DNA from 3 places in the Streptosporangium sp. NBC_01469 genome. Region 3 is predicted to be linked to each of the others. Evidence: riboswitches for the same ligand, from Rfam matches in the RefSeq annotation. Region 3 holds a riboswitch; each other region holds the start of a gene.
The links. A riboswitch is a leader RNA that binds a small molecule or an ion and turns the genes downstream of it on or off. The one in region 3 is predicted to bind S-adenosylmethionine.

Region 1: it holds a riboswitch for S-adenosylmethionine, as region 3 does, so the genes downstream of both, thrC (threonine synthase) here and OG587_RS19300 (glutathione S-transferase C-terminal domain-containing protein) in region 3, are expected to answer to the same signal.
Region 2: it holds a riboswitch for S-adenosylmethionine, as region 3 does, so the genes downstream of both, OG587_RS05735 (aminotransferase class V-fold PLP-dependent enzyme) here and OG587_RS19300 (glutathione S-transferase C-terminal domain-containing protein) in region 3, are expected to answer to the same signal.

Annotation. Positions count from the first base shown of each region.
Region 1 covers NZ_CP109465.1:853,411-862,864, forward strand. The annotation lists gene OG587_RS03890 (DNA repair helicase XPB) at 1-843, shown strand, start outside; gene OG587_RS03895 (hypothetical protein) at 1,032-1,340, opposite strand; gene OG587_RS03900 (HelD family protein) at 1,478-3,499, shown strand; gene groL (chaperonin GroEL) at 3,606-5,231, opposite strand; gene OG587_RS03910 (cold-shock protein) at 5,809-6,009, opposite strand; gene OG587_RS03915 (MoaD/ThiS family protein) at 6,358-6,633, opposite strand; gene thrC (threonine synthase) at 6,656-7,951, opposite strand; SAM riboswitch class I at 7,966-8,107, opposite strand; gene OG587_RS03925 (RNA polymerase sigma factor) at 8,237-8,794, opposite strand; gene OG587_RS03930 (alpha,alpha-trehalose-phosphate synthase (UDP-forming)) at 9,034-9,454, shown strand, end outside.
Region 2 covers NZ_CP109465.1:1,266,234-1,275,687, reverse strand. The annotation lists gene OG587_RS05745 (acyltransferase family protein) at 1-1,086, opposite strand, end outside; gene OG587_RS05740 (NADH-quinone oxidoreductase subunit D) at 1,221-2,405, opposite strand; gene OG587_RS05735 (aminotransferase class V-fold PLP-dependent enzyme) at 2,423-3,766, opposite strand; SAM riboswitch class IV at 3,819-3,934, opposite strand; gene OG587_RS05730 (TerC family protein) at 4,167-5,033, shown strand; gene OG587_RS05725 (cytochrome P450) at 5,054-6,253, shown strand; gene OG587_RS05720 (SAM-dependent methyltransferase) at 6,409-7,374, opposite strand; gene OG587_RS05715 (Rossmann-like and DUF2520 domain-containing protein) at 7,697-8,587, shown strand; gene panC (pantoate--beta-alanine ligase) at 8,817-9,454, shown strand, end outside.
Region 3 covers NZ_CP109465.1:4,298,571-4,308,024, forward strand. The annotation lists gene OG587_RS19280 (TetR/AcrR family transcriptional regulator) at 1-208, opposite strand, end outside; gene OG587_RS19285 (ATP-binding cassette domain-containing protein) at 309-1,247, shown strand; gene OG587_RS19290 (ABC transporter permease) at 1,240-1,992, shown strand; gene OG587_RS19295 (DUF402 domain-containing protein) at 2,215-2,736, opposite strand; SAM riboswitch class IV at 2,789-2,901, shown strand; gene OG587_RS19300 (glutathione S-transferase C-terminal domain-containing protein) at 2,941-3,885, shown strand; gene OG587_RS19305 (FAD/NAD(P)-binding protein) at 3,882-5,639, shown strand; gene OG587_RS19310 (ABC transporter substrate-binding protein) at 5,861-7,501, shown strand; gene OG587_RS19315 (ABC transporter permease) at 7,498-8,475, shown strand; gene OG587_RS19320 (ABC transporter permease) at 8,636-9,454, shown strand, end outside.

The sequences.
Region 1 (9,454 bases), 3.4 Mb from region 3:
ACGTACCAGGTGATGACGACCCGCAGGCAGGGCGTCTACCGGCACCTGGAGCTGTTCGACGCCCGCGACTGGGGCCTGGTCGTCTACGACGAGGTGCACCTGCTGCCCGCGCCGATCTTCCGGATGACCGCCGACCTGCAGGCCAGGCGGCGGGTAGGCCTGACCGCGACGCTCGTGCGCGAGGACGGCAGGGAGGGCGACGTGTTCTCCCTGATCGGCCCCAAGCGGTACGACGCGCCGTGGAAGGAGATGGAGAACCAGGGCTGGATCGCCCCGGCCGACTGCGTCGAGGTACGGGTGACGCTGACCGACGAGGAGCGGCTGGCCTACGCGATGGCCGAGTCCGAGGAGCGCTACCGGTTCTGCGCGACCACGCCGTCCAAGACACGGGTGACCGAGGCGCTGGTCCGGCGGCACCTGGACGAGCAGGTGCTGGTCATCGGGCAGTACATCGACCAGCTCGACGAGCTCGGCGAGCACCTGAACGCACCGGTGATCAAGGGAGAGACGAAGATCAAGGAGCGGGAGCGGCTCTTCCAGGCGTTCCGCGACAAGGAGATCCAGGTCCTGGTCGTCTCCAAGGTCGCCAACTTCTCCATCGACCTGCCGGAGGCGGCGGTGGCCATCCAGGTGTCGGGCACCTTCGGGTCCCGGCAGGAGGAGGCGCAGCGGCTGGGCCGGGTGCTGCGGCCGAAGGCGGACGGGGGCGGGGCACGGTTCTACTCGGTGGTCAGCCGTGACACCGTGGACCAGGATTTCGCCGCCCACCGGCAGCGCTTCCTGGCCGAGCAGGGGTACGCGTATCAGATCATCGACGCGGACGACGTGCTCGCCGGAGAATGACCCCACATGGCGAACACGTCGTCAATTTGTGTCAGGTCCACGAAATCCCGCGGGCTTTCGACAAACAAACCACCCCCTCGCTAGGCCTAGAGGCCACTGGCGACATACCCCCATGATCTGTGGGAGTCACCATGTTCGCCTCGCTTTTTCGCCATTTCGACGGAGAATTACGGAGGGTGTCAGGGTGATTACCGAACGATCAGGCCGCCGGCGAAGAGAATGCCCTCCGCGATCACCCAGGCGGCCACCCCGGCGGACAGCAGAACGGTAAAACGATTTTTGTCGCCGCGCGTCACCGGCGTCAGCAGAGCGGCCACCGTACAGCAGGCCGCGACGGCCGCGAACAGGGACGACAACCGGACTACCCCGTCCAGCCTGTCCGCGCAGCCGAAATCGGAGCAGAAGGCCTCGAACCCCCAGCCCGCGAACACCGAAAGCCCCCAGAGCGCGGCCAGCAGAAGATTGGCGACGACCGGGATGACCGGAGAGATCCGCACGATCGTTGGGATACCCGCGACCGCCGCGTCCCACTCCGCCGTTAATCCTTTTGAGGCGCGGGAGGAGCACCGCTAGGCTGGTCGATTCGCTGCCCGACGACCACCACCTCCGTTTATCGAATGGGAGGCGCTTCAGCGTGCCCGCACATCAATTGGCCCCTGACATAACCGACGACCCCGCCCGGATCCTCGCCGCCGAGCGCGAGCACCTGGCCACCTCCAGGGCGGCGCTCCGCGCGATGCGCGAGCACGCCCGCTCCCTCTCCTCCGACGCCGCCGGGGACTGGGTCTCCCAGCAGATCCTGCAGGCGCTGCTGGACCAGCGCGTCGAGGCGCTCGCCGACCACTCCGGCACCCCCCTGTTCTTCGGCCGCCTCGACCGCCAGGCGGGAGACGACCTTCCCGGTACGGTCTACGTCGGGCGCAGGCACGTCCACGACGACAGCAGCCGCCCCCTGGTCATCGACTGGCGGGCCCCGGTCTCGCGGGCCTTCTACCAGGCCAGCCCGTCCGACCCGATGCGCGTCGCCCTGCGCCGCAGGTTCGGCTACCGGGGCGGTGACCTCACCGCCTACGAGGACGAGCGCCTCGACCAGGGCGGCGCCGCCCTCGCCCAGAGCAGGATCCTGACCGAGGAGATCGAGCGACCGCGCTCGGGACCGATGCGCGACATCGTCGCGACGATCCAGCCCGACCAGGACGAGATCGTCCGCTCGGACCTGGGGCGGACGGTGTGCGTCCAGGGCGCCCCCGGCACCGGGAAGACCGCCGTCGGCCTGCACCGGGCCGCCTACCTGCTCTTCACCCACCGCGAGCGGCTCGCCAGGTCGGGCGTGATGATCGTCGGCCCGAACCGGGCGTTCCTCTCCTACATCTCCTCCGTGCTCCCCGCCCTGGGCGAGGTCAAGGTCGACCAGACCACGGCGGCCGGGATCCTCGGCGACCACTCCACCCCGGAGGACCCCGCCGTCAGCACCGTCAAGGGTGACGCGAGGATCGTCCCCGTGCTCGGGCGAGCCCTGTGGATGCACGTCGTCAAGCCCACCGAGGGCGTGCTGTTCACCAAGGGGATCAACCGCTACCGGGTGGCCGACCACGAGGTCCGCGAGATCGTCGCCGCGCTGCGCGGCACCACCCGCTACGGCCCGGGGCGCGCCACGCTCGCCCAGCGCCTCGCCCACCTGGTGCTCGTCCGGATGGAGCAGCGCGGCGAGTCGCCCGACGACCGGGTGCAGGACGCGGTGGCCAGGTCCAAGCCGGTCAGGCAGCTGGTGGACCTGGTCTGGCCCAAGCTCACCCCGCAGCAGGTGCTTCATCGGCTGTTCAGCGACCCCGCCTTCCTCGCCGCCGCCGCCAAGGACGACCTCACGGCCGAGGAGCAGTCGCTGCTGCTGTGGGCGAAGCCCGCCAAGTCCTTCCGCTCGGCCAAGTGGTCGGCGGCCGACGGCGCGCTGATGGACGAGCTGGCCGACATGATCGAGCGGACCGTCCCGCTGGGCCACCTGGTCGTGGACGAGGCCCAGGACCTGTCGGCCATGCAGCTGCGGGCCCTGGGGCGGCGCTGCCGCACCGGCTCGGCCACCGTGCTGGGCGACCTCGCGCAGGGCACCACGCCCTGGTCCGCCCGCTCCTGGACGGAGGTCCTGACCCATCTCGGCTTCGAGGACGGTGCGGTCACCGAGCTGACCCTCGGCTTCCGCGTGCCCCGCGAGGTCCTCGACTACGCGGCCAGGCTGCTGCCCTTCGTCGCCCCGGACCTGGCCGCCCCCCGGTCGCTGCGACCCGGCGCGGGCTCCCTGTCGGTGCGCCCGGCGCCCGACCTGGCCGCGTCGCTGGCCCGCGCCGCCGATGAGGCGCTCGCCCGCGAGGGGTCGATCGGCGTCATCGTCCCCGACGCCTCGGTGGGTGCCGTGTCCGAGGCCCTGTCCCACCTGGAGCACCGGGTGCTGGGCCCCGACACGGTCGACGACCACCGCCTCCTGGTCATCCCGGCGTCCCTGGCCAAGGGCCTGGAGTACGACCACGTGATCGTGGCCGAACCCGCCGACATCGTCGACGCGGAACCCCGGGGCCTGGCCCGCCTCTACGTGGTCCTGACCCGCGCGGTCACCTCCCTGACCGTCCTGCACTCCAGGCCGCTCCCCGCACAGCTCGGCTGACCTCGGGGCCGCGTACGGGCCACCGCGCCGGGCGACGGAGGACGGAAAGACAAAAAGAGGCGGCCCCGGCACTTCGGGGTCGCCTCTTTTTCGAAAGCGCGTGGACTTAGAAGTCCATGTCGCCGCCGCCGGGCATGGCGGGGGCGGCTCCGGCCTTCTCGGGCTTCTCGGCGATGACGGCCTCGGTGGTGAGGAACAGCGCCGCGATGGACGCCGCGTTCTGCAGCGCCGAACGCGTCACCTTGGCCGGGTCGATGATGCCCGTCTCGAACAGGTTGACGTACTCGCCGGTGGCGGCGTTGAGGCCCTCACCCGGGGGAAGGTTGCGCACCTTCTCCACGACGACGCCGCCCTCGAGGCCGGCGTTGACGGCGATCTGCTTCAGCGGCTCCTCCAGAGCCTTCCTGACGATCGCGGCACCGGTGGCCTCGTCGCCGAAGAGCTCCAGCTTGTCGAACGCCTTGGCGCCGGCCTGCAGCAGCGCCACGCCGCCGCCGGGGACGATGCCCTCCTCGACGGCCGCCTTCGCGTTGCGAACGGCGTCCTCGATGCGGTGCTTGCGCTCCTTGAGCTCGACCTCGGTCGCCGCGCCGGCCTTGATGACGGCCACGCCGCCGGCCAGCTTGGCCAGACGCTCCTGGAGCTTCTCGCGGTCGTAGTCGGAGTCGGTGTTCTCGATCTCGGCGCGGATCTGGTTGACCCGGCCGGCGATCTGCTCGGGGTCACCGGCACCGTCGACGATGGTGGTCTCGTCCTTGGTGACGATGACCTGGCGGGCCCGGCCGAGCTGGTCCAGGCCGGTCGACTCCAGCTTCAGACCGAGGTCCTCGCTGATGACCTGGGCACCGGTCAGGATGCCGATGTCGCCCAGCATCGCCTTGCGGCGGTCACCGAAGCCCGGCGCCTTGACCGCGACCGAGCGGAACAGGCCACGGATCTTGTTGACGACCAGGGTGGCCAGGGCCTCGCCCTCGACGTCCTCGGCGATGATCAGCAGCGGCTTGCCGGCCTGCACGACCTTGTCGAGGACCGGGAGCAGGTCCTTGTTGGCGGCCACCTTGGAGTTGACGACCAGGATGTACGGGTCGTCGAGGACGGCCTCCATACGCTCCGGGTCGGTGACGAAGTACATCGAGATGAGGCCCTTGTCGAAGCGCATGCCCTCGGTGAGCTCAAGCTCAAGACCGAAGGTGTTGCTCTCCTCGACGGTGATGACGCCTTCCTTGCCGACCTTGTCCATCGCCTCGGCGATCATCTCGCCGATCTGCGGGTCGCCCGCGGAGATGGATGCGGTGGAGGCGATCTGCGCCTTCGTCTCCACGTCCTTGGCGAGCTTGGACAGCTCCTCCGACACGCGCTCGACGGCGGCCTCGATGCCCTTCTTCAGGGACATCGGGTTGGCGCCGGCGGCGACGTTGCGAAGGCCCTCGCGTACGAGAGCCTGAGCGAGCACGGTGGCGGTGGTGGTGCCGTCACCCGCGACGTCGTCGGTCTTCTTGGCGACCTCCTTGACGAGCTCGGCCCCGATCTTCTCCCACGGGTCCTCGAGCTCGATCTCCTTGGCGATGGAGACACCGTCGTTGGTGATCGTGGGAGCGCCCCACTTCTTCTCCAGAACGACGTTACGGCCCTTGGGGCCGAGGGTCACCTTGACGGCGTCCGCGAGCTGGTTCATGCCACGCTCGAGACCGCGCCTGGCGTCCTCGTTAAACGCGATCATCTTGGCTGCCATACGGCTAGACCTCCCAGAGACAGGGTGGCTTACACCGGACCGAGCCGACGCCCGCGACGGCATGTGGGCCCACGACTCCGTTCGGCGGGCCCCATCGCCTCGATCCAGGATTGGCACTCTCTATGCGTGAGTGCCAACAATCTGTTTAGCACTCTACCCCGACGAGTGCAAGCCGCGATCCGCTGACCTGGGCCGCGCGTGGAGGGGACTTCAGCTCCGCGTCACACCGGCGTAGATCCCGCGTCATGTCGGCGTACGCGGCACGTCATCGTCGGCGCATGGCCGGTGGCGTCTCCGCGTCCCCGTGGTCCCGTGTCCCGTGCCGCGCCGGGCGTGTCCCGCACCCGCCTCCACGTGCCCCGCACGACCCCTGTGGACTTCGTACGACCGTGTGGCCCCGCACGACCTCGGCGCACCTCATGACCACGTATCCCGCACGACCTCGGCGCACCCCGTACGACGCGAAGGCCCGGCTCGCCGGTTGGGGGGCAAGCCGGGCCTAGGCGGTGAGGATCCAGCGAACTGCGATGCCGCGGGATCCACCGGCTCTTCCCTGCGAATTCACGAAGCGGCTACGTCAGACCGCCCGGACGGACTCCGCCTGGGGACCCTTCTGACCCTGGGTGATCTCGAACTCGACCCGCTGGCCCTGCTCGAGGGCACGATAGCCATCCATCATGATCGCGGAGTAATGGACGAACACATCCTTACCACCGTCTACCGCGATGAAGCCGTAGCCCTTGTCCGCGTTGAACCATTTGACGGTGCCCTGCGCCACTTGCGACTCCTCTTACTGGTCTTAAGGACGACGCCCATTCCTCTCGCGAAGTCCTCAATCTCCGGGACGGACTTCGCCCCCTCGATCGTTCCGACCATACCTGTGGGAAGCGGTAGGGCAACAGAGTCAAGCACCAAACTACCTCTTTACGAGAGCTTTTAGCCCGAGAACAAAGTTTCACCATCACTATTAGTTAGTTAAGGGTTACGTTATTCATCCGCGCCACAAATATGAGCTTGCGTCATAAAACACGGCACCCGCCCGGCCGGAGCCGGGCGGGTGCCGTGGAGTCGTGGTCGCCACCGGGGGCGGCACGGGCGCGGTCAGGGCCGCGCGAGGGCGGCAGAATCAGCCTCCGGCCACCGCGGGGATGATGGAGATCTGAACGCCGGGGGGCGTGGCCGTGTCGAGGTTGTCGACAAAACGGACGTCCTCATCCCCCACATAGACGTTGACAAAACGTCGGATCTTTCCCGATTCATCAAGAATCCGGGCGCCGATCCCCGGGAAGTCCGCGTCGAGCTTCTGCAGAACATCGCGCAGGGTCTCTCCCTCTCCGTTCACCTCGGCAGCACCATCGGTGTAAGTCCGGAGAATCGTCGGAATCCGCACAGAAACGCTCATAATTCAGTACCTTTCACGATTTCTAGGCGATAGCCGCACGGAATGCGTCAAGAGAAGGCCGAATCACCGCGGTTGGGCGGGCCTCCGCGGCCACCGCGTCAAGGGTCTTGAGACCGTCGCCGGTGTTGAGGATCACGGTCTCGGCGTCGGGGTCGAGCGTGCCCGAGGCGACCAGCTTGCGCAGCACCCCGACGACGACGCCTCCGGCGGTCTCGGCGAAGATGCCCTCGGTCCTGGCCAGCAGCCGGATCGCGTCGACGATCTCGGCGTCGGTGACGTCCTCGACCGCGCCGCCGGTGCGGCGGGCGATGTCCAGGACGTACGGGCCGTCGGCCGGGTTGCCGATCGCCAGCGACTTGGCGATCGTGTTCGGCTTCACCGGGCGGATCACGTCGTGGCCCGCCTTGTAGGCGGCGGAGACCGGGGAGCACCCCTCGGCCTGGGCCGCGAAGATCTTGTAGGGCCTGTCCTCGACCAGACCGAGCCGGATCAGCTCCTTGAATCCCTTGTCGACCTTCGTGAGCTGCGAGCCCGACGCGACCGGGATGACGATCTGGTCGGGGATGCGCCAGCCGAGCTGCTCGGCGATCTCGTAGGCCAGCGTCTTGGACCCCTCCGCGTAGTACGGGCGGAGGTTGACGTTGACGAAGCCCCACTGGTCGCCCAGCTCGTCGCCGATGAGCTCGGAGCAGAAGCGGTTCACGTCGTCGTACGTGCCCTCGATGCCGATGAGCCTGCCGCCGTACACGGAGGCCATGACGATCTTGGCCTGCTCGAGGTCGGAGGGGATGAACACGCAGGCGTCCAGCCCGGCCCGCGCGGCGGCGGCGGTCACGGCGCCGGCCAGGTTGCCGGTGGAGGAGCAGGAGAGGGTGTGGAAACCGAAGTTTCTGGCCGCCTCGACGGCGATGGCAACCACACGGTCCTTGAAGGAGTGCGTGGGGTTGCCGGAGTCGTCCTTCACGTGCAGGGAGCGGATGCCCAGCTCGCGGGCGAGGTTTCCGGCGTTGACGAGCTTGGTCCAGCCGGGCGCCATGTTGGGCTTGGAGGCCACGTCCTCGGGGACGGGCAGCAACGAGCGGTAGCGCCAGATGTTGGTCGGCCCCTCGGCGATCTGCTCCCGGGTCACACGCCCGAAGTCGTACGCGATCTCAAGGGGCCCGAAACACTCGCTACAGGCGAAGTCGGGGCCGAGGTCGTAGCGGGCACCGCACTCCCGGCAGGACAGGGCGACGGCGGGGCCGAAGCGCCGGTCACGCGTGTCGTCGGCACGACCGGAGGAGGAGGTGGTGGTGTTCTCAGTGGTTGCGAGCGCCATGAAGCGAGGCCTTTCCCTCATCTTCGTCTGCGGACCACCCTGGTCACAGACCGGAATTGGCACCTGTCCCGGCCGACCTCGTCAGATCACGAGTCTGGAACCGGGATGGTTGCCGGGGCTTCGCAGGGCCGGTCCCTCCACCCCTCTGGATGAGCAAATATTCAGTTGGAAACCCGACGCGCGGGTCCTAAGCACTCTACCCCGCCCTGCCGCCCTCCTGACCTCATGTCTCACTGGGCGAGACACAGCGTGTTATCCAGCGGACAACCGGAATCGGACGGCCGGTCAGAAGCCGTAGGCGTCGCCCAGGGCTCCCTGGACGTACTTGCGCGCCTGGTGGATGCGCGACTTGGCGGTGCCCAGCGGGATGCGGAGCTGCTCGGCCACCTCGTTGTAGTCGAGCTGGCAGATGTCGCGCAGCACCAGTGCCTGGGCCAGGTCCGGCTTCTCGGCCTCCAGCGCCTCCATCGCGTCGAGCAGATCCAGCCGGGACCCGGCGATCACGCTCACCCGGGCGACGTCCGGCTTCTGCAGCGGCAGCTCGTCCGAGCTCTGCTCGGCGGCGCGGCGCTTCAGCGAGCGGTACGTGGTCCTGGCGCAGTTGGCGGTCACGATGTGCAGCCAGGTGCTGAACCGGGCCCGCCCCTCGAAGCGGCCGATGTTGCGCGCCACCGCGAGCAGGGTGTCCTGGCAGGCCTCCTCGGCGTCCTGCCGGAAGGGAAGGATACGGCCGCAGTGCCTGAGCACGGCGGGCTCGATCCGCTTCAGCAGCTCACCGAGCGCGCGGTGGTCCCCCTGGGCGGCCGATCGGGCCAGGTCCTCGGTCGTCTCGTCCAGCGCCATCACGGGCCCCCATCAGCGGTCACGGTCGCTGGACATCCTACGGTCGGGATCTCGGATGGCGACCCTTCCTGCCTGCCACAAAAAGGGTGATACGGCGGGGCTCATCACTTCACCTGCTGACAAGAGCTGACACAATTCGATGAACGCCGTTCTTTCATTGACCTGAAGAGCAAGGACAGCCTGGCGAAGTGCCGGTTAACCTTCAGGACAGGCGTGTCCCTAGCCAGTGAAGGGATCTCATGAGCGCGATCCTGGTGGCCTCCAACCGCGGCCCCGTCTCCTTCACCCTCTCCGAGGACGGCTCACTGTCCATGCGCAGGGGAGGTGGCGGCCTGGTCTCCGGCCTGTCGGAGGTCGCGAAGGACCTCAACGTCCTGTGGGTCTGCGCGGCGCTGTCCGACGGCGACCGCGGCGCCGTGCGGCTGGCGTCCGGCGGCAGGCTCGACCAGGCGGGCTACGACACCGGGGCGGTGCGGATGCTCGACATCCCCCCGGCGACCTTCCACCGCGCGTACAACGCGGTCGCCAACTCCACCCTCTGGTTCGTCCACCACCTCCTCTACGACACCCCCAACAGGCCGTACTTCGACGCCAGGTTCCGCCGGGAGTGGGAGTCGTACCAGGCCTACAACGAGGCCTTCGCGATGGCGCTGGCCGAGG
Region 2 (9,454 bases), 3.0 Mb from region 3:
GCGTCCGAAGAGCATGATGACCGGGAGCGTGCAGACCAGCGCCCCGGCGACGGCCAGGGGGCGCTCCAGCCACCAGAACAGGTCAGGCCGCACCCTCTCGCCGGGCCCGCCGCCCGCCAGCCACCAGGTCAGCGCCACCCAGATCGCCATGCCGGTCGTGTGAAACAGGAACAGCGGGAGCGCGAACCGGTTCACCGTCTCGTTCACGCGCTGCCACCTGGGGCGTGCGAGCAGGCGTTCCATGGACGGCCTCAGCACCTCCACCAGGCCGATCTGGAAGATCAGCAGCGCCACGATGACGAAGGTGGGCGGCGCCATGTTGGACAGCTTGTCGCCGGGAACGCCCACCATCGAGCCCGGGTAGATGCCCGAGTAGACCAGGCCGAAGAGGGCGAACAGCCCGGTCCACAGGATGGCGACGTCGAAGCGGCGGGGAAGCGCCACCACCCGGTCGTAGAAGAATCCGGCCTGGTGGGCCAGTCCCCAGACGATGATCATGTTGAGCCAGCCCGCGGCCTCGTACCCGTAGCGCAGCCGCAGCACGTCGACGACGAGCGCCGCCCCCGCCAGCCAGATCAGGGCCAGCACGTCGTAGTGCCGGTGCAGCCAGAGCGAGATCGGCAGCAGGGCGATCAGCACGAGGTAGACGCCGATGAACCAGAGCGGGCTGATGACGAGCAGGACCACGCGGTCCATCCAGTCGACCCCGAACGCCCGCGTCACGATCACGCCGAACACGATCCAGGTCCCGGCCAGCGCCAGCGCGGGGATCGCGAGGCTCCGGATGCGCCGCGACACGAAGGTGCCGATGCCGACCCCGCGCTCGCGGGCCCGGTTCCACGACAGCAGGTGGACGTACCCGCCCACGTAGAAGAAGAGCGGCAGCACCTGCAGCAGCCACGTCAGGATCCACAGTCCCGAGGTGAAGCCCAGCGGGCTCGTCGGCGAGGGGCCGCCCGGCCCCCACTGCAGGATCGTGAACGCCCAGTGCCAGACGACCACGACGATCAGGCTGAACGCGCGCAGCCAGTCGACGTACCGGTCCCGCTGTGCCCCGCTCGCGACCGGAGGAGCCTCGGACGGCACGGAATCCGCTTCGGCGGGGGGCCCGGAGGTTTCCGGGGAGGGGGGTGCGGGGGGTGTGGGGGGTGTGGGGAGCGCCGAGGGGGTCGCCCTCTCCTGGTCTCCACCGGGTTCGATCATGCGGTTCCAACCGTGCCTTACTTGTCGATGTCGCCGACGACGAAGAACATCGAGCCCAGGATGGCCACCATGTCCGAGACCAGGTGGCCGGGAAGCATCTCACGCAGCACCTGGACGTTGTTGAAGGAGGCCGAGCGGAGCTTCATCCGCCACGGCGTCTTCTCCCCGCGCGAGACCAGGTAGTAGCCGTTGAGGCCCAGCGGGCTCTCCGTCCAGGCGTAGGTGTGGCCCTCGGGAACCTTCAGCACCTTGGGCAGGCGCTGGTTGATCGGCCCAGGGGGTAGTTCGAGGAGCCGTTCCACGCAGGCGTCGGCCAGGTCGAGGGAGACCTTCACCTGTTCCAGCAGCACCTCGAACCGGGCGTGGCAGTCTCCCGCGGACCGGGTGACGACCTTCACCGGCAGCTCCCCGTAGGCGAGGTACGGCTCGTCCCTGCGCAGGTCGACGTCGACGCCGGAGGCGCGGGCGATCGGGCCGCTCACGCCGTACTGCATGATCGTCTCGCGGTCGAGGACGCCCACCCCGCGCGTGCGGGCGAGGAAGATCTCGTTCCCGGCGATCAGGTTCTCGATGTCGGGCAGCCGTCGCCGCACGTCGGCCACGGCCTGGGCGACCCGGCCCGTCCACCCCTCGGGGAGCTCCTCCTTCAGGCCGCCGACCCGGTTGAACATGTAGTGCATGCGCCCGCCGGAGATCTCCTCCATCACGGCCTGGAGGGTCTCGCGCTCCCGGAACGCGTAGAAGACCGGGGTGATCGCGCCGAGCTCCAGCGGGTAGGACCCGAGGAACATCAGGTGGCTGAGCACCCGGTTGAGCTCGGCCATCAGCGTGCGGGTCCAGACGGCCCTGACCGGCACCTCCATGCCGAGCATCCGCTCCACCGCGAGCACGACGCCCAGCTCGTTGGCGAACGCCGACAGCCAGTCGTGCCGGTTGGCCAGCACGATGATCTGCCGGTAGTCGCGCACCTCGAAGAGCTTCTCGGCGCCCCGGTGCATGTAGCCCACGATCGGCTCGGCCGAGCTGATCCGTTCGCCGTCCAGCGTGAGCCGCAGCCGCAGCACACCGTGTGTGGACGGGTGCTGCGGCCCGATGTTGAGGATCATGTCCTCGGTCGCGAGCTCCTTGCCGTCCGCCCCCCGCACGGCTTCGGCTCCAGCCCCCAGCCCCACGCTCAGCTCACGGGGCGCGCCTTCAGTCATAGGGCCATGCTGTCACGTCAGCCGCGCGAGGCAAGATCCCGCAGGGCGCCGATCAGCCGGTCGACGTGCTCGGAGGTGGTGCCGATGCCGATGGAGGCGCGGACGGCGGAGGCGGTGACGTCGTCGCAGCCGCCGTCCTTGGCGCCCAGCAGGTGCCGTACGAAGGGGTGGGCGCAGAACTTGCCGTCGCGGACGCCGATGCCGTAGTCGCCGGACAGGGCCTCGGCGACCTCGCGGGCGGTGAAGCCGTCCACCACGAAGGAGACGATGCCGACGCGCGGGTGGTCCGGGCCCCACAGGGAGAGCTCGTGGACGCCGGGGACGGAGGCGAGGCCCGCGCGCAGGCGTCCGAGGAGGCGCTCCTCCTCGCGGACCAGCGGGGTCCAGCCGGTGGCGGTCAGGGCGTCGCAGGCCGCGGCGAGCGCGACGGCGCCCAGCACGTTCGGGGTTCCGGCCTCGTGCCGCGCCTCGGGGTCGTCGTGCCACTCGGTGTCGTCGTCGTTCACGGCCTTCACCGCGCCGCCGCCCCGCAGGTACGGCTCGGCTTCGGCCAGCCAGTCGGAACGGCCGATCAGCGCGCCCGTGCCGAACGGCGCGTAGAGCTTGTGGCCGGAGAAGACCACGTAGTCCAGGTCGAGCGCCGTCAGGTTGAGGCGGCGGTGCGGGACGAGCTGCGCGGCGTCGACGAGGACGCGGGCTCCGTGCCGGTGGGCGATGTGGGCCAGAGCGGCGATCGGCCAGAGCTCCCCGGTGACGTTGGAGGCGGCGGTCACGACCAGCAGCTTGGGGCCGTCGATCGAGGTGAGGGCGTCGTCGACGGCGCGGACGGCCTCGCCGGGGAAGGCGGGGGCGGCCAGCCGCACGACCTTGTCCCAGGGCAGCAGCGAGGCGTGGTGCTCGGTGTCGAAGACCACGGCGGTGGTGCCCTCGGGCAGGCTGCGGGCCAGCAGGTTGGTCGCGTCCGTGGTGTTGCGGGTGAAGATCACCGAGTCGTCGGGGCGGGCGCCGACGAAGGCGCGCACCGTGTGCCTGGCCTGCTCGTAGCGGGCCGTGGTCAGCTGGGACGCGTACCCGGCGCCGCGGTGGACGCTGGAGTAGGCCGGGAGCGCGGCGGCGACGGCGGCGCTCACCGGCTCCAGACAGGGGGCGCTCGCGGCGTAGTCGAGGTTGGCGTAGCGGACGAGCCTGCCGCCCCTGACCGGGACCTCCAGGTCCGAGCCGAGCACGGCCGGGATCGGCCGGTCACCGGACGCGCGGGTCTCGGGGACGGTCACCGGGACGGCGGAGGCGGCGGTGGTGGTGGTGGTCGGGGCGACGGGGTTCGCGGGGTTCGCGGGGGAGAAGATCGTCAGGGTGGACACGCCATGGCTCCTTCGAGGTCATCGGACCCCAACCCATGGCATAGGTGCCTGGAGCCCGCGCTTGCCCGACACACCTCGTGCCGGACCAGGTCCTCACCCGGGGCACCCCGCCGCGGACGCGAGGGTTGCCGGCCAGCGAGCCGGGGCTTGTCACTGGCACTCATGACCTACGTGGGAACTATAACCGACGCCCCGCGGTGCCCCGCAAGTCCGAAACGTGATCAACCCGGTATCGGGGCCGGAGCGGGCGCTCCCGGGAGCGCCCGGCGGATTGAAAGCGAAGCGTGATGAGAGAGCAGGAACTCGGAGCGTCCCCCGGTCGTCCTGGCAGTCAGCCGAAGAAGCGTTCGGGCAGTTGGCCGACGGTGTGTCCAAGCGCCGACCGACGAAGGAGAAAGCAATGGACTGGGTGACCAACCCGGAGATATGGATAGGGTTCTTCACCCTCGTCGCCCTGGAGATCGTCCTGGGAATCGACAACATCATCTTCATCTCGATCCTGGTGGGCAAGCTCCCGCCCGCGCAGCGCGACAGGGCCCGCAAGCTGGGCCTCGCCGTCGCCCTGATCAGCCGCCTCCTCCTGCTGCTGGCGCTGTCGTGGGTGGTGAGGCTCACGGAGCCGATGTTCGAGGTCTTCGGGCAGGGGATATCGGGGCGCGACCTGATCCTGATACTCGGCGGCCTGTTCCTGCTGGGCAAGAGCGTCCACGAGATGCACGGCAGCCTGGAGGGGGAGTCCCACCACTCCGAGGGCAAGGTCGCCTCGTCCTTCACCTCGGTGATCATCCAGATCATGATCCTCGACGTCGTCTTCTCGCTCGACTCGGTGATCACCGCAGTCGGCATGGTCGACGAGCTGGGCGTCATGATCGCGGCCGTCATCGTCTCGGTCATCGTGATGCTGGTCGCCTCCGGGCCGATCAGCCGCTTCGTGGACCGGCACCCGAGCATCAAGATGCTCGCCCTGTCCTTCCTGGTGCTGGTCGGCGTCGTGCTCATCGCCGAGGGATTCGAGCAGCACATCTCCAAGGGCTACATCTACTTCGCGATGGCGTTCTCGCTGCTGGTGGAGCTGCTGAACATCCGGGTGCGGGGCAAGGCGGGCAGGCGGAAGCCGGTCGAGCTGCGTTCCCGCTACGAGACCGGGGACAAGGCCGGTTCCGAGAGCCCGGAGACCCCGGAGCCCCCGGTGGGCCGGGGAGCTTCGGCGACCCAGGCGGACGAACCAGCTGAAAGGGGAAATCCGGACAAGCGGGCCGACTCCTAGGCCGGGATTACGATGCTTAAGTGCGCTTTGATCCTTGGAATCCGGAATTCGTCGCCCACCCCTATGACGTCTACGACGAGCTGAGGCGGGAGCGGCCGGTCAGCTTCTTCGAGCCGACCGGCCAGTGGCTGGTGGCCAGGCACGCCGACGTCAACGCGCTGCTGCGGGACCGCAGGCTCGGCCGTTCCTACCTGCACGTGGCCTCGCACCGGGAGTTCGGCAGGCCGGACGACCCCGAGTTCCAGGACCCGTTCTGGCGGGTGATCAGGGCGGGGATGCTCGACGTCGAGCCGCCGGTGCACACCAGGCTCCGGCGGCTGGTCTCGAAGGCGTTCACCCCCCGCATGGTCCAGGCGCTCCGTCCCAAGGTCGCCCGCATGGCCGAGGAACTGGTGGACGTCTTCGTCGAGCGCGGCGGAGGAGACCTGATCGCCGAGGTCGCCGAGCCGCTCCCGGTCACCGTGATCGCCGAGATGCTCGGCGTGCCCGAGGCCGACCGGCACCTGCTGCGGCCCTGGTCGGCCGACATCTGCGGCATGTACGAGCTCCAGCCGTCGGTCGAGGCCCAGCGCACGGCCGTGCGGGCGGCCGAGGAGTTCTCCGCCTACCTCGTCGAGCTGGCCCGCGCCCGCAGGGCCGACCCCGGTGACGACCTGATCAGCGCGCTCGCCCTGGTGGCAGACGAGGGTGACACGCTCACCGAGGAGGAGCTGGTCGGCACCTGCGTGCTGCTGCTCAACGCCGGGCACGAGGCCACCGTCAACGTCACCGGGAACGGCTGGTGGTCGCTGTTCCGCAACCCGGCCGAGCTGGACCGGCTCCGCGCCGACCACACCCTGCTGCCCACGGCGGTCGAGGAGCTGATGCGCTGGGACACCCCGCTGCAGATGTTCGAGCGCTGGGTGCTGGAGGACATCTCGGTGGGCGGGATCGACATCCCGCGCGGCACCGAGGTGGCGCTGCTGTTCGGCTCGGCCAACCGCGACCCCGAGGTCTTCGCCGACCCCGCCCGCCTGGACGTGGGCCGGGTCGACAACCCGCACATCTCCTTCGGCGCCGGCATCCACTTCTGCCTCGGGGCACCGCTGGCCAGGGTAGAGCTGATCGAGTCGTTCGGCGCCCTGCTGCGCAAGGCGCCGAAGATGGAGCTCGTCGCCGAGCCCTCCTGGGGGCCGGGCTACGTCATCCGGGGTCTGGAGTCCCTCCAAATACGGGTCTGAGAACGGATGCGGGTCTGAGAACCGGCCCGGCCGGAGGTCACACCTGACCGGACGGCCCGCCGCCCGGATCGCGGGCCCCACCGGATCGCGGGCCCCACCGGAACGACGTCACCGGAACGCGGGCCCCACCGAAACGACGTCAGCGGTTCGGCGGGTCAGGGACGGCTCTGGGAGAGCCAGCCGAACCCGCCGAGCCCTCCGGCGGCGATGAGCTCCGCCTCCTCCGAGGCCCTCGCGAGGGCCTGAAGGTAGCCGCGAGGGTCGCTTGCGGCCTGCTCGACCGGCGGGCGGCTCCCGGTGACGCCGAGGGCGCGCAACGCCTCGCGCTGCGTGGTCAGCGCCGTCGTGACGGCCCCGGCGCTCTCGCCCGAGGCCGCGCAGGCGTCGAGCGCCACGTGGGCGGTGATGTCGCACGAGCCGTCGGGCACCGGCGCGACCATCGCCCCGTCGCGGTATCCGGCCAGCGTGCCGTACGGCGGCCGGTCGTCGAGGATGTGGGCGTAGTCGATCGCGATCGCCCGGCCGCGCGCCAGTCGCAGGATCACCGAGGCCCAGGCCCTGTCGCGTGGCCTGCCGATCTCGGCCCGCTCGCCGGGGGCCCGCATCCGCCACCAGCGGGCCAGCCACGCGAGATCCGCCTCGGAGGGGCTGCCGCCGAGGCGCTCCTCACCGTCCGTGACGTTGACCAGGACCAGCCGGGGGCCGTCGGCCGTCTGCTCCGCGATGTCGACGGGCACGTTGTCGAGCCACTCGTTGGCGATCACCAGCCCGTGGATCCCGTCCGGCGCGGCCCTCGCCCAGACGATCTCCTCCGGCAGCGCCGGCGGCCGGGGCGCCAGGTCGACCGCGGTCACCCGCAGCCTCGACCGGAGCGCGGGCGGCGCCGCGGCGAGCACACCGGCCGCCAGCCCGCCCTCGCCGGCGCCGATGTCGACCAGGTCGAGCACCTCGGGGCCGCCCAGCGCCTCGTCGATCGCGGTCAGCTCGCGCAGCACGGCCTCGGCGAAGACGGGGGAGGCGCCGACCGAGGTCCGGAAATGGCTGGAGGGCCGCTCCCGGAGATAGAAGCCGCTCTCGCCGTAGAGCGCCTGCTCCATCGCGGCACGCCAGGTGAGCCACACGCTCTCAGACGCTACCCGCCGGGGCGGGGGAACGAGATCAACTCGCGCTGACGCTTCGAGTGAGTACATGACTCCATTCTGTCACCGATTCGCACGATCGTTGTCGACGCCGCGTCGGCGCGCCGCCGCCCGAACCGCCGTGCGGGCCGGGCCCGCGGGCTCTCCGGCGGGTCCCGTACGCTCCCGGTGTGCCCGATCCGGGCATCTCGCGGAGAACCCCGCCTCCGTTACCGAACACGCGTCTTGCCGTGGTTGCGATGGCATGGCCCGTTACGCTGGTCAATCGGGCACGGAGCCCCACATGGTCGAAGGACGGGACGTCATGGACGCAGTCGATCGCCCGGCACGGCTGGCCGTCGGAGTGGTTGGAGCGGGCAGGGTCGGTTCGGCGCTCGGCGCCGCGCTCGTCAGGGCGGGGCACCGGGTGGTCGCGACGAGCGGCGTCTCCGACGCCTCCAGGGAGCGGGCGGTCGAGCGGCTCGGGCTCGTCCCCACCCGGCCCGAGGACGTGGTGGCCGGCGCGGACCTCGTCCTGCTGACGGTCCCCGACGACGTGCTGCCCGGCCTGGTCTCCGGCCTGGTCGAGACCGGCGCCGATCTCCGCGGCAGGCTGGTGGCCCACACCAGCGGCGCGTACGGCCTGGCGGTGCTGAACCCGGCGATCAAGGCCGGGGCGCTGCCGCTCGCGCTGCACCCCGTGATGACCTTCACCGGCCGCGACGACGACCTGCGCCGCCTCACCGGGATCTCGTACGGGGTGACCGCTCCGGACGCGCTCCGCCCGGTGGCCGAGGCCCTCGTCATCGAGATGGAGGGCGAGCCGGTCTGGATCGCCGACGAGGACCGGCCGCTCTACCACGCGGCCCTGGCGGGGGCGGCCAACCACATGGTGACGCTCATCGCGGAGTCCTCGGAGCTGCTGGGCAGGATCGGCGTGGAGCAGCCGGGCAGGATGCTCGGCCCGCTGCTCGGCGCGGCCCTGGAGAACGTGCTGAGGCTCGGCATCGCCGGGCTGACCGGCCCGGTGGTGCGCGGCGACGCGGGAACCGTCCGCAGGCACGTGGACGCGCTGATCCTCGCCGCTCCCGAGGCGGCGGACGCCTACGTGGCGCTCGCCAGGCTCACCGCCGACCGGGCACTGGCGGCCGGGCTGCTCAAGCCCGAGGCCGCCGAGCGCCTCCTGGACGCCCTGGGCGGCAACATATGGACCTGAAGGACCCGGGGCTTGTGAGATCGGCCCGGGAGGCGGCGGCACACGGGCCCGGGGCTCCCGTTCCGACCCGGTGCCCGCCCCGGCGAGCCGATCCGGTTAGCTGATCCGATGAGCCGAGTCCGTCCGGCGAAGGGAACCGGCGGACTCCGATGAACGTCATTCCTCTCCGGCCCGGGAGCCGGAGCACCCCCGGGAGGTTCCAGTGATCGTGGCGGACGACCGCGCAGGGCTGCTCAAGGCCCGCGAGGTCCTGGGGATCGGCGCGGGCGCCTCCTCGGGAGGGAGCGCGCTGGCGCTCGTGCCGACCATGGGCGCGCTGCACGAGGGGCACCGCTCGCTCATCCGGCTGGCCCGCGAGAGGGCCGCGCACGTGGCGGTGAGCATCTTCGTGAACCCGCTCCAGTTCGGGCCCACCGAGGATTACTCCCGCTATCCCCGGACGTTCGACGCCGACCTCGAAGTCTGCGAGGCCGAGGGGGTGGGCGTGGTGTTCGCCCCCTCGGTCAAGGACATGTACCTGCCGGACAGGCAGGTCGGCGTGTCCGCGGGCGAGATGGGCTCGGTCGTCGAGGGGGAGTTCAGGCCCGGCCACCTCGACGGCGTGCTGACCGTGGTGCTGAAGCTGTTCAACCTGGTCCAGCCGGACGTGGCGGTGTTCGGGCAGAAGGACGCCCAGCAACTCGCGATGATCCGCCGGATGGTCGCCGACCTGAACCTGCCGGTCTCGATCGTCGGGGGGCCCACGGTCCGCGAGCCGGACGGCCTGGCGCTGTCCAGCCGCAACCGCTACCTGTCGCCGGACGGCCGGGTGGCGGCCCTGGCCCTGTCCCGCGCCCTGGAGGCGGGGTCCGGGCGGCGCGCGCCCGC
Region 3 (9,454 bases):
CCTTGGAGGTGACGTAGCGGTAGAGCGCCATCGTGGAGACGTCGAGCTCGGCGGCGATCTTGCTCATCGAGACCGCGGCGAGTCCCTCCGCGGAGCCCACTCTGATGGCGGCCTCCACGATGTGCTCCAGGCTCAGGGTGCGTTTGGGCCCCTTGCCCGGCCGCTCGCGCAGGCCCCAGGCGATCTCCACGCTCTCCGGCACTTCCATCGCGCTCCCGGGCTTGACCGTCCTTTCCTGTGAGTGTATACCTTACGCAATACCGCGTACGCCATAAACAGTAGAGCGTACGCCATACGCAGGAGGGGTAGTGGAACCAGCGATAGAGGCGGTCGGCCTCACAAAGTCCTATGGCCGGCTCGCCGTCCTGAACGGCGTCGACCTGCGCGTCGCCAAGGGCAGCGTGTACGCGCTGCTCGGCTCGAACGGCGCGGGCAAGACCACGACCGTGCGCACCCTGGCGACGCTGGTCAGCCCGGACGCGGGACGGGCCACGGTCGCCGGGTTCGACGTCGTGCGCGACCGCCGCCGCGTCCGCCGCGCCATCAGCCTGACCGGCCAGCACGCGGCGGTCGACGAGCTGCTGACCGGCGAGGAGAACCTCCGGATGATGGGCCGCCTGTCCGGCCTGTCACGCGCGGGGGCTCGCAGCAGGGCGGCCGAGCTGCTGGAGCGGTTCGACCTGGTCGAGGCGGGGAAGCGGCGGGTCGGCACGTACTCGGGTGGCATGTGGCGACGCCTGGACCTGGCCGCGGGGCTGGTCGGCGCGCCGTCGGTGATCTTCCTCGACGAGCCGACCACGGGTCTCGACGTGCGGAGCAGGCAGGCGATGTGGGAGGTGATCACCCAGCTCACCGGCTCGGGCACCACGGTCTTCCTGACCACCCAGTATCTGGAGGAGGCCGACAGCCTGGCCGACCGGATCGCGCTGCTCGACGGCGGGCGGGTGGTGGCGGAGGGCACCGCCGACGAGCTCAAGGCGAGGGTCGCCGCCTGGCGGCTGGACCTCGTCCTGACCGACGCCCGGTCGTTCGCCGAGGTGACGCGCCTCCTCGGGGTGCGTGCCGTCCACGCCGATCTCGCCAGGCTGACCGTCGGGGCGGCTGTCGGCGGGAGCGCCTCGGAGGTCCGCGCCCTGCTGGACGAGGTGGACCCGGAACGTTCGGCGATCGAGAGGTTCACCGTGCGAGGCGCCACGCTCGACGACGCGTTCCTCGCCCTGACGGACAGGGAGCGGGCCGGTGTCTGAACTCGCCGCCTGGCCGGTCATGACCGGCCGCGCCGTCCGCCTGTCGCTGCGCAACCTCGACGCGCTGTTCATCTCGTTCCTGATGCCCGTCCTGGTCATGCTGCTGTTCGTCTACCTGTTCGGCGGCGCGATCCAGACCGGCGTCGACTACGTCACCTACGCCGTCCCCGGCATCCTCGTCATGTGCGCCTCCTACGGCGCCTCCCTGACGGCGGTCGCCGTCAGTCACGACATGAGCCGGGGGATCGTCGACAGGTTCAGGTCGATGGACGTCGGCGGCGGGGCGTTCCTGGGCGGGCACGTGGCCGCCAGCACCGTGCGCAACCTCACCTCGCTCGTCATCGTGTTCGTCGTCGCGTTCCTGCTCGGCTTCCGGGCGGAGGCGGACCTGGCCGGCTGGGCCGCGGCGGTGGGCGTCCTGGTGGTGTTCGTCCTGGCCATCTCCGCGGTCTCGGCCGTGGTCGGCCTGCTGGCCAAGACGCCGGAGGTCGCGGGCGGTTTCACCTTCTTCGTGATGTTCCTGCCCTACCCGAGCAGTGCCTTCGTCCCGGTGCACACCATGCCCGCATGGCTGCACGGGTTCGCGGAGAACCAGCCGGCCACGCCGATCATCGAGTCCGTGCGCGGTCTGCTGCTGGGCCAGCCCGTGGGGAACGATCCGTGGAAGGCGCTGGCCTGGTGCGGTGGTTTCCTGCTGGTCTCGGCGATGCTCTCCGGCAGGCTGTTCCGCCGCCGCGCCCGCTGAGGTTCGCGAGGAAACCGGGCCGCATGAGAGGCGCCGGGCCGGGCCGGGCCCCACGGGGGCGGGGCCCGGCCCGGTCGGGTTTCGGGGGCGTGGCTTGGACGGCCGGGATTCGGGTGACCGGACCCGGCCGGTTGGATTCCAGGGGCCGAGACCTGGGGGATCGGGCCCGGCCGGTCGGGCTTTGGGCGCGGCGCCGGATGGCCGGGACCGAGGCGACCGGGCTCAGCCGACCAGGGTGAGCCAGTGCGGCGCGTCCCCGAAGGGGGCGGTGCGGGCGGTGACGGCCTCCATCAGCCAGGTGGCCGAGGCGCGGGCGCTCTCGACCACGTCGGGCGGGTAGGCGTACTTGACCCGGTGCTCCTCGAACTCGTCCTCGTCGTCCAGGAAGACCTGGCTCGGGCGGCCCTTCAGCAGGTTCCGGCGGGCTCGGATCACGTCGAGGTCCAGGTCGACCATGGTGACCTCGCCGTCGCTCCACTCCGGCACCGTGGAGATGTCGCAGTAGATCTCGTACTTGTGCGGGGCGGCGTTGAAGGCTGCCGTCCACCAGGCGTCGCGGGGGAAGAGCATCACGAACGGGTGCGGAGAGGGGACCGCGGGACCGTCACCCTTGCGGCCGATGGAGTTGGCGAGGCAGCCCGTCCACACCCCGTGCTCGTCCTCGCCGAGCAGCAGGCCGCGGTGGTGCCAGTGCAGTGACCCGTCGTACTTGCGGTAGACCACGTTCACGCTCTCATAGGACATTCCCCGACATTAAGGCTTGACAGAGATCTATGTATTTCCTACCTTCTAAATAGGTTAAGAGTGTCAGTGAGAAGCCCCGGCTGGCTGACCGGCAACCCTCGCACCGCGGCGGGGTGCCCCCGGGGGAGACCTGGCGGCACGGTGGGCGTGCCGCAAGCGCGGATCCCTTCATCGGGGTCACCGAGACATGCCCGGGAGTGCCAGATGCCGAAGACCAGCACACTGAACCACGCGAGCCCCGTCGACCTCGACACCCACGGCCACTACCGGCCCGGTGGCAGGCCCGGCCCGCGCTACCCCTTCCAGGGGCGGATCGGCACACCCGCCTTCCCCGCAGAGCCGGGCCGCTACCACCTCTACGTCGCGGCCGTCTGTCCGTACGCGCAGCGCGCGGCCATCGTGCGCTCCCTCAAGGGACTCCAGGACGTGGTCTCGCTCTCCTACGTCGACGACGGGCGTGACGGGCGCGGGTGGGCGTTCCGCGAGCGGCGCGGGGCCGACCCGGTCAACGGGTTCACCATCCTGCGGCAGGCGTACGAGGTGACCGAGCCCGGCTTCGACGGGCACGTCTCGGTGCCGGTCCTGTGGGACAGGACGAGCGGCCGCATCGTCAGCAACAACTTCCCCGACATCACGATCGACCTGGCCACCCGGTTCGGCGGCGACCTCGAGGCCGACCTCTACCCCGAGGAGCTCCGGCCGGAGATCGACGAGCTCAACACGAGGATCTACGAGATCGTCAACACGGCGGCGGGCCGCGTGGCGTCGGCCACCACCGAGGCCGCGTACACCGAGGCGCGCGGGACCGTGGTCGCCTTCCTGGACGAGCTGGACGCCCGGCTGGCCGACCGCAGGTTCCTGTTCGGCTCGGGGATCACCGAGGCGGACGTGCGGCTCTGGCCGACCCTGCTCCGCTTCGACCTGAGCGACAACCCGGCGGCCAGGATCAGCGAGCGCCCGCTCACCGCCTTCCCCAACCTGTGGGCCTACGCCAGGGACCTGTACGCCCACCCCGCCTTCCGCGAGAACACCGACTTCACCGCCATCTCCCACGTCTCCGGCCAGGAGGGCGAGACCGACGCCTGGCGGATCCCGGTCGAGCCGCTGCACGCCGACTGGGACCAGCCGCACCGCAGAGCCGCCGTATGAGCGCCTCGATCGCCGTCGTCGGCGCGGGACCGACGGGCACCTGCCTGGTGGAGCGGATCTGCGCCAACGCCGCCGACCTGCTCGGCTGGCCGTCGCTGGACGTCCACGTGATCGACCCCCACCCGCCGGGCGGCGGGCGCGTCTGGCGCCACGACCAGCCGGACCTGCTCTGGATGAACTCCACCGCGGCCGACGTGACGCTCTTCACCGACGAGTCGGTGCGCTGCGAGGGGCCGATCCGCCCCGGACCCACGCTGGCCGAGTGGCTCGGCGGCGACCCCGGCAGGTTCGCCTCCCGCCCGGCGCAGAACGGCTACCTCTCCCACGTCTTCCGGCACGCGGTGGCGAACGCCCCGCGCGGCGTCCGGGTGCACGTGCACGCCGCCCGCGCCGTCGACCTCGCCGACGTCCCCGGCGGCCAGACGGTGACCCTGGAGGACGGCCGGACCATCGAGGCCGACGCGGTGATCCTGGCCCAGGGGCACGGCGACGTGACCCCGACGAGGGAGGAGAACGCGCTGGCCGGCCTGGCCGCGCGCGGGGGGCTGCGCTACCTGCCCACCGGCTACGCGGCCGACCTCGACCTGGACGGCATCCCCGCCGGGGAACCGGTGATCATGCGGGGGATGGGGCTGGCCTTCGTCGACCTGATGGTGCTGCTCACCTCGGGCCGGGGCGGCCGGTTCGTCCGCGAGTACGACGGGGAGCTGGTCTACCTGCCCAACGGGCGCGAGCCCCTCCTGCACGTGGGGTCGCGGCGCGGGGTGCCGTACCACTCCAAGACCGGTTACCCCTTCACGGGCGCCCGCCCGCCGGTGCCGCGCTTCCTCACCCGCGAGGCGCTGGGCGAGGGGCCGTGGAACTTCCGCCGGGACGTGTGGCCGCTGGTCGCCAAGGAGCTGGCCTTCGCGTACTACCACGAGCTCATCACCGCCCACCCCAAGCGCGCCAAGCTGGGCTGGGAGGAGTTCGAGGAGGGCTTCGCCGCCGAGGAGTGGCGCAGCCTCGGGATGCGCAGGCTGGTCCGCGAGGCCGTGCCCCGGCACCTGGACCGGCTCGACTTCGACCGGCTCGACCGGCCGCTGGACGGCATCCGGTTCGGCGACCAGGCCGGCCTGCAGAAGTGGATGCACGGCTATCTCGCCGTCGACCTGCAGCGACGCTCGGACCCGGCGCACAGCGCCGACCACGCCATGATCCTCGGGCTGCTCTCCGTCTACGGCGTCCTCGCCGAGCTGGGCGTCTCCGACCCGTGGTTCGGCGGGTTCTTCAGCTACGTCGCCAGCGGCCCGCCGGGACCCCGGCTGGAGGAGCTGCGCGCCCTGGCCAGGGCCGGGGTGGTCACCTTCCTCGGCGCGGACCTCAAGGTCGACCACCACGACGGACGCTGGCGGGCGCAGAGCCCCACCGTGCCCGGCGGCGTGACGGCCACGACCCTCGTCGAGGCCCGGCTGCCCGCGCCCAGCGTGAGCCGGGCCGTCGACCCGCTCATCACCGCGCTCCGCGACCGGGGCGAGCTCGACGAGGAGTCGGGTCTGGTGAACGTACGGCCCGCCGACCGCCGCCTGCTCGACAGGTCCGGCACCCCGCACCCCCGCAGGTTCGCCTTCGGCCCCTGGGTCGTCGGCGGCCGGGCCACCGGCGGCTTCGCCAGGCCCCGCCTCAACGCCCCGCTCTTCCGCCACGCCGACGCCCTCGCCCGGATCGTGCTGTCCGAGGCCGCCGGAACCCAGATAAGACGGCACGTCGCATGAACCGTCCCGACCACCCCGACCACCCCGATCACCCCGACCATCTTGACCGGCGCGTCACAGAGCCGGCCGAGCACGCCGTACGGAAGCACGTCACTCAGGGCCCCGCCGAGCAGGGCCCCGCTGGACAAAGCCCCGTCCCCCGGAAGCACGTCACGCGGGACCCCGTGACACAGAAACACGCCCTAGAGAAGCACGTCGTACGAAAGCGCAAGGAGAAGAACGTGAAGTTGCGATGGGGCGCCCTGACGCTCGCCGGGGTGCTGGCGCTCGCGGCGTGCGGAGCCGAGAGCGGGGCCCCGAGCGCGGCGGCCGGCGGTGAGGGAGCCGGTGGCGACGGCGGGTCGCTCGTGTGGGCGGTGGAGACGCAGCCGATCACCTTCAACCCGCACCAGTGGGGCCAGAACAAGGCCCGCCTCCTGGTCCACAACCAGTTCGACGCGCTGATCGCCCGCGGGAAGAACGGCGAGTTCCTGCCGTGGCTGGCCACGTCCTGGAAGGTCTCCAAGGACGGGCTGACCTACACCTTCGAACTCCGCGACGACGTCACCTTCCACGACGGCGAGAAGTTCGACGCCGCCTCGGTGAAGGCCAACCTCGACCAGCTCGTCTCGCCCGGCTACAACGCCGCGGTCAGCGCCATCCAGCTGCGCAACTTCGACAAGGCGGAGGCGACCGCGCCGCACACCCTGAAGGTCACGCTGAAGGCCCCCGACGGGCTGTTCCTCGACTTCCTCTCCTCCCCGTACGCGGGCCAGGTCTCCCCGAAGTCGTTGAAGAGCGCCAAGGACCTCAAGGCGGGCGGCGTCGACGTGGTCGGCACCGGGCCGTTCATCCTCGACCGGTTCACCCCCGGCCAGGAGGTCCACTACAAGCGCAACCCGAACTACAACTGGCCGCCCACCGGCGCCGCCCACCAGGGACCGGCGCACCTGGCCGACATCACGTACCGCTTCCTGCCCGAGGCGGCGGTCCGGGTCGGCGCGCTTACCTCCGGGCAGGTACAGGTGATCGAGGGCGTGCCCGCCACCGAGATCGCCCTCATCAAGAGCGACCCCGAGCTGAAGCTGGAGACCAGCCTCAACTCGGGAAGCGCGTTCTCCTACTACTTCAACACCTCCCGTCCCCCGTTCGACGACAAGCGGGTCCGCGAGGCCTTCCGCGACGCCGTCGACGTGGACGCCGTGCTCAACTCCGTCTACCAGGGCACCGCCAAGCGGGCCTGGAGCGTCATCGGCCAGGGCAGCCCGCAGTTCTACGACCCCTCGCTGGAGAAGACCTTCGGCAACAACCCCGCGCGGGCCAACCAACTGCTCGACGAGGCGGGCTGGAAGGAGCGTGACGCCGAGGGCTTCCGGGTCAAGGACGGCAAGCGGCTGACCGTGCGTACCGTCAACGCCGCCCCGTTCGTCCGCGACCGCCGCGACATCCTCGCCCAGGCCTTCCAGGCGGCCGTCAAGCAGAGCGCGGGAATCGACTTCCAGGTCAAGATCGTGGACCAGGGCACCGCGCAGAAGGCCATCGACGACAACGAATACGAGATCTTCGAGAACTCGCGCGGTGACACCGACGCCGGGGCGGCGCTCAACCTGATCCTGCCGGGGGGCGCCGCGATCAACCGCACGAAGTTCCAGAGCGACGAGCTGGACAAGCTGCTCACCGACGCGTCGGTCACCGCCGACCTCGCCGAGCGCAAGGAGCTCTACGCGAAGGCGCAGAAGACCGTCGTCACCGACGAGGCGATCCTGCTCCCGCTCTACGTTCCCGCCGACCAGATCGCCTACGGCTCCGGGGTCACCGGCATCACCTTCGAGCCGGTCTCCGGCACCCCCAACAGTGCTTACGACGTCCGGATAGGGACGTGAGCACTCTCACACTCACCCGGCGGCGGGGGCTGGCCGCCGCCGGGTGGCTCGGCCCGGTGGTCCGGCGGCTCGGAGCGGGCGTCGCCGTGCTCTGGGCCGCCGCCACCGCGGCCTACCTCGCCCTGCTGTTCGCCCCCGGCGACACGGTCGACGTGCTGATCGGCGGCGACGGCGGCCTCGACACCCCCGAGCGGCGGGCGCAGATCATCGCCGAGTGGGGGCTGGACCGCTCCCCGCTCCAGCAGTACGTCGACTATCTGTTCCGCCTGCTCCAGGGAGACCTGGGCCGCTCCTACATCCTGCAGCGCGGCGTCGGCGACGTCCTCGCCTCGCAGATCGGGCCGACGATCCAGCTCGCGCTCACCGCCGCGCTCTTCGGGGTCGTCCTGGCCCTGGTGCTCGCCCTGACCACCGCCGGGCGCCGTTCCTGGCTCGGCGGCCTGGTCGGGCTGTCGGAGCTGGTCGTCGTCTCGGTCCCGCCGTTCCTCATCGGCATCCTGCTCCTCGCGGTCTTCTCCTTCACCCTCGGCTGGTTCCCCGTCTCCGGGGACAAGGGGCTCGTCTCCCTCGTACTGCCGGGGCTGGCGCTCGGGCTGCCGATCGCGGGGGTGCTCGGCCAGGTGCTCCGCGAGGGGCTGGAACGGGCGCTGGAGGAGCCGTTCGCGGTGACCGCCCGCTCGCGCGGCATCACCGAGTGGCGGCTCGTCGCCCGGCACGCCCTGCGGCACGCGCTGCTCCCCGCCGTCACCCTCACCGGCTGGTTCACCGGCTTCCTGCTCGGCGGCGCGATCATCGTGGAGGCCGTGTTCGGCCGCCCGGGGCTCGGCCAGGTCACCGTCGGCGCGGTGACCGCCAAGGACCTGCCCCTGGTGATGGCGGTCGTGCTGATCTCCGCCCTCGCCTACGTGACGGTCAGCACGATCGTCGACCTCGCCTACCTCGCGATCGACCCCCGCCTGAGGAGGAGCCGATGACGGTCCCGTTGGAAGAGGAGCCGATGGCGGTTCCTCGGAGGGAGAGGCCGGTGGCGGTCTTGTCGCGGGAGCGGAGGGAACCGGTGGCCGTTTTGTCGTGGGTCACGTCACGGAAGGAGCCGGTGGCGTCGCGGTCGCCGTACCGCCCGAGGAGGAGCCGATGACGGCGATCACGGAGGTCCCCGGTGTCGTGGCCGCCGCCCCCGCCGCGGCCGGGCGCCGGTACGGTTTCAGCGCGCCGCTGGTCGTACCGCTGCTGTTCCTGGCGGTCGCCGCGGTCGCGGCCGTGGCGCCCGGCCTGCTGACCGGTGTCGACCCGCTGGCCGCCGACCCGCTGCACGCGCTCGCCGGGCCGAGTGCCGAGCACTGGTTCGGCACCGACCACCTCGGCCGCGACGTGCTGTCGCGCGTCGTCCACGGCGCCGGGCACTCGCTGAGCATCGGCGCCGCCGCCGTCCTGCTCGCCGCGGGGGCCGGTACCCTGCTGGGCGTCCTGGCCGGGCTGTCCCCCCGCTACGTCGACGAGCTGCTCAGCCGCCTGTTCGACGTCGTGGCGACCTTCCCCGAACTGCTGCTCGCCCTGCTGGTCATCGCCATCACCGGTCCCGGCACCGGCAACGTGATCCTCGCGATCGGCATCGCGCAGATCCCCAACTACGCCCGCGTGGTCCGCGCCCAGACGTTCGTGGTGCGCCGCTCCGGCTACGTCGAGCAGGCGGTCACCTTCGGTCTGGCCAGGCCGGTACTCGTCGCCCGCCACGTGCTGCCCAACGTGCTGGGCCCCCTGCCGGTGCTCGCCACGATCGGCATGGGCACCGCCATCATCGCCACCTCCGGGCTCAGCTTCCTCGGCATGGGCCCGCAGCCGCCCAGCCCGGAGTGGGGCTCGATGCTGTCGGAGGCCCGCAACTACCTGCGCGTCGCCTGGTGGAGCGTGCTCTTCCCCGGCCTCTCCGTCACCCTGACCGTCATCAGCCTG